DNA from 2 places in the Massilia pseudoviolaceinigra genome. Region 2 is predicted to be linked to the other one. Evidence: predicted binding sites of a transcription regulator. Region 2 holds the regulator's gene; the other holds the start of a gene.
What was found. The regulator FNR, encoded in region 2, switches genes on or off when oxygen is low (the NO sensors DNR and NnrR bind a similar motif). The targets are predictions, from matches to a motif close to TTGATNNNNATCAA.
Positions count from the first base shown of each region.

Region 1: a site for FNR is predicted at 1,342-1,355, ahead of cqsA (alpha-hydroxyketone-type quorum-sensing autoinducer synthase). Genes of this name have one in related genera too.

Region 1 covers NZ_JAVCWL010000020.1:46,832-49,013, forward strand. The annotation lists gene cqsA (alpha-hydroxyketone-type quorum-sensing autoinducer synthase) at 28-1,272, opposite strand; gene RBA40_RS19830 (sensor histidine kinase) at 1,425-2,182, shown strand, end outside.
Region 2 covers NZ_JAVCWL010000035.1:6,107-8,288, forward strand. The annotation lists gene RBA40_RS27015 (cation-translocating P-type ATPase) at 1-565, shown strand, start outside; gene fnr (fumarate/nitrate reduction transcriptional regulator Fnr) at 693-1,460, shown strand; gene RBA40_RS27025 (DUF4214 domain-containing protein) at 1,652-2,182, shown strand, end outside.

The sequences.
Region 1 (2,182 bases), on a different contig from region 2:
CATGATAGCGCAGCAGGCGCGCCGCTGTCAGACCAGTGTGAGGCGGCGCAGGCGCCGCGTGGATGGCCAGCTATCCATGCCGACCTCAAGCCGCATGTCGGCGCAGGCGTCGAGCAGGCGCGCGCACTGCGCGTTCGTGAGGCCGCTGTTGAGCGTGAGGCGCACCAGCGAGCGGTTCTTGGCGGTGGCCGGCGCGCAGAACACGGCGCCATGGATGCCGCGCCGCTCGAGCGCCTTGCGCAGCGCCAGCGTGCGCGGTTCCGGCCCGGCTTCGAGCGCGACGATCTGTTCGCTGCCGTCGTCGACGTTGTAGCCCAGTGCGCGCAAGCCTTCCCTCACCGTGCGCGTGGTGCGCGAGAGCGCCGCGCGGCGGCCGTCGGCGCCGGCGATGAAGTCGAGCGCCGCGTCGAACCACGCCAGTTCGTGCTCCAGCAGGCAGGAGCTGAAAATCGCCGGGCGCGAGGCCGACAGGAAGTAGCCTTTGAAATGGCTGGAACAGGTAATGAAGCCGGCGCGCCCGGCAAAGCTCTTGGCCAGCGAGGCGGTGCGAAAGTGCACCTGCCCGCTCAGTCCCAGCGCCGCCACCAGCCCGGCCCCGCGCGGGCCGTGGGTGCCGAGCGAATGCGATTCGTCAACCACCAGGATGCTGCCGCTGTCGGCGGCGATGCGCGCCACCCGGGCCAACGGCGCCACGCTGCCGTTGGTGCTGTAGAGCGCATCGACGACGATCACGCCGGGACCGTGCTTGCGTACCTGGCGCTCCAGGTGCGCCGCATCGTTATGCAGGAACGGCAGCGCGGTGGCCTGCGCCGACTGCACGCCTTCCCACAGCGAGGCGTGCGCCATCATGTCGAGGTAGACCGGCACGCCCGGCCCGGCGATGGTTTGCAGCAGGCCGACGTTGGCGGCCCAGCCGGACTGGGTCAGCACCCCGTCCTCGGCACCCATGAACGCGGCCAGCTTCGCTTCCAGCCGGTGCTGGGGGCTGCCCTGCTGCAGGAATACCGACGACATCAGCATGCCCGTCCGGTTCTTGACGAGGCAGCGCGCCTGCGCCTCCAGCAAGGCCGCTTCGCCGGAAATGCACAGGTAATCGTTGCTCGCCAACATGATCGCGCCGGGCTGGGGCGGCGTCCAGACATGCAGATGTTCGCCGCCCAGCAACTGCGCGACCCGGGTCACGTAATGCTCATCCATGCGACCGGTAACGAAGGAGGGCATGGCCAGTTCGGCGCGCACGGCAGGCGAAATTTGATCGGCAGCAAAAGACATGAATTCTCCTTGGAAAAATTATCCATTCTGTGCCGACCTTCCTTGACATTCCTGCAACATCGATGGAGCTTGACATATATCAAATTGCAAAATATCAACATAGGTCAAGATTGTCCTTTCCAGCCCACCACTGCGAATCCGGAAACCTTTCCATGATGTTTGCCAGCGCCCCCGCCCCGTTTTTCACCGACCGTCTGCGCGAATTTCTCCTGCATTGGCTGCTGCGATGGCTGGTGCACAACGAGCGTCACCACGCCCACGCGACCGGACGCTTCATCGTGCTGGCGTGGATCGGCTTCCTGGGCATGCCGGCCTATTATTCGATCTGGACTTACTGGTTCCCGCAGGAGTTCGAGAGCCTCACGCTGCGCCTGATCGGCGCGGCCCTGTGCCTGCCCGCACTGGCCCCGGGGCGCCTGTTGTGCGGGCGCTTCGTGAATGCCTATCTGTTCATCGCGGTGACCTATGTGCTGCCGTTCCAGTTCGCGTTCATGTACCTGATGAATCACGGTTCGGCCGTGTGGAGCCAGTCGCTGCTCATCGCGCTGACGGTGCTGTTCCACTTTCGCACGCGCCTGGCGCTGAGCGCCTGCGCCACCGGCAGCGTGCTGGCCTGCGCCCTGTTTGCCCTGGTCGGCGAACCGGCTTTCATGCTTAGCTCCACGGTGCTGGAACAGCTGCCGATCTACGCCTTCACCATCGTCGCGGTATCGGTGGCCAAGGCCGGGCGCGGGGCGCTGGCGCGCGAGAAGCTGGCCGGCATGGCGCACGGCCTGGCCAGCGTGTCGCACGAACTGCGCACGCCGCTGATCAGCGTCGAGGCCAATGTGCGCGGCATCCACCGCCGCATCACGCCGGCGGCCCAGGCCAGCGAGGCGGACTGGCAGGCGATGGGCGACGCGATGGCGCG
Region 2 (2,182 bases):
GTCGGTCCACGCCTGCATTGCCGGCATGGCGCTGCTGCCGGTGCTGTTCGGCTGGCCGGTGGTGCTGCTGCCGATGCATATCGTGTTCCTCGAACTGATGATCGATCCGGCCTGCACGCTCGCCTTCGAAAACGATGCGCCCGATCCGGACAGCATGCGCAAGCCGCCGCGCCGGCCCGACGCGCCCCTCATCGGCGCCGCCGGCCTGCTGCGCGCGGGCCTGCACGGCGCCCTGGCGCTGGCTCACGTCATCGCCGCGTGGCTGTGGGCGTCGGCGGCGCTGGCGCCGGATGCGGCGCGCGCTTTTGCCTTCAGCGCGCTGGTCGGCGCCAACCTGGCACTGATGTTCGCACACGGTGCGCAGCGCCGGCCGAACCGGGTGCGGTGGATGATCGCCGCAGGCGCGCTCGCCGCCCTGCTCGTCGTCACCTGCGTGCCCGCGCTGGCGGCCGTGTTTCATTTCACGCCATTAAGTGCCGCGCAACTGGTAACGGCCGCCGCCATCGGGCTATCCCTTGTCCTTTGGCCAGCACTGTTGAGACTTGCACAACGCCTGCGCAGATAATGCAACGCCGCCGTGGACATTCTGCCATCTGTACTGGGGAAAATGCCGCAACTGCACCGCTATTGCCCTGTGCGCCAAGGTTCCACTGGAGTATCATACGGATCAAGCCACAAAACGTCAGTCCCCTATGCCCCAGCCACTTCCATTCGTTCCCGCAGCCATGCTGAACGTCGCCGCGCTCAAGGCCAGCTGCGCGGGATGCAGCATGCACCAGCTTTGCCTGCCGATGGGACTCGATGAAGACGACATTACCCGTCTCGACAGCATTATCGGCAAGCGCCGCCGCCTGTTGCGCGATGAGCGCCTGTACCAGATGGACGAACCGTTCCGCAATCTGTACGCGATCCGCTACGGCCACTTCAAGACCTACCAGGTCAATGCCGGCGGCGAGCAGCAGATCACGGGTTTCCAGATGGCTGGCGAACTGCTGGGCATGGATGCCATCAGCGCCGACCGCCACCATTGCGACGCGGTCGCGCTCGAGGACAGCGAAGTGTGCGAGATCCCGTTCGAGCGCCTGGAAGAACTGTTCGGCGAGGTGCCCACCCTGCTGCGCCATTTCCACCGCATCATGAGCCAGGAAATCACGCGCGAGCAAAATGTCATGCTATTGCTGGGAAATATGCGAGCCGAGCAGCGCTTTGCGGTGTTCCTGGTCAACCTGTCCGCACGCTACGCGGCGCGCGGCTACTCGGCCACCAGTTTCCAGCTGCGCATGTCGCGCGAGGATATCGGCAACTACCTCGGCCTGACCATCGAAAGCATCAGCCGCCTGCTGTCGCGCTTCAAGAAACAGGGCTGGATCGGTGTCGACAAGCGCGAAATGACCCTGCTCGATCCGGCCATGCTCAAGGCGCTCGCCGCCGGCACCGAGCAGTGCAGCCCAATGGCATAAACCAAGGCGCTGCGGGCAACTTCATTTCCACCTGCTTATAACGGTGTACTTACGGCAATTACCAAGGCTTAATCGCCGGCTTTGCCACGTCCCTCGCGTCGGCGCGATGGAGCGGCAGGCGGCGCCGCCATGGTGCGTAGCCGTCGCCACGGATGCATCCATCTCATTATCAATTTCCGCAAGTAGAGCCCATGTCCATTTACGTCCCATTCACTTCTCAGGTGCACCACAGCCACCGTTTGGCGCCGGAGGATCTCATCAAGGCGGATCGGCAGGTACTCGCCGCTTTCAGCGACGTCCCCGGGACCGGCACTTCGGCGGGAACCGCGCCCGCGTGGGACAGGACGCTCCTGACCAGCGGCGGCACCTATGCCCTCGACGTGGTGGCCGGCCAACTGGTCGACTTTGAAATCAGCGCGGCATTGGGGCCGTGGCTGTTCCTGTACGACGCCGACGGCTTTCCGATCAACGAGAAGGAAGGCACCCACACCACTGGCCTCAATACCGCGCGCATGGGCTTTCTGGCCGAGCAAACGGGACGGATCTACATCAAGGCTGCTGGCTATCCGTCGACCTTGCTTGGCCGCGTGGACCTGACCGTGCGCATCGACGACCAGGCCCACGGCACGGCCGGCAACGATGTCCATGTCCAACGTGCCTCGGGCGGCGGCGCCGACGGCTACCTGGGTGGCGATGGCAACGACAGCATCACCTCCAGCTTG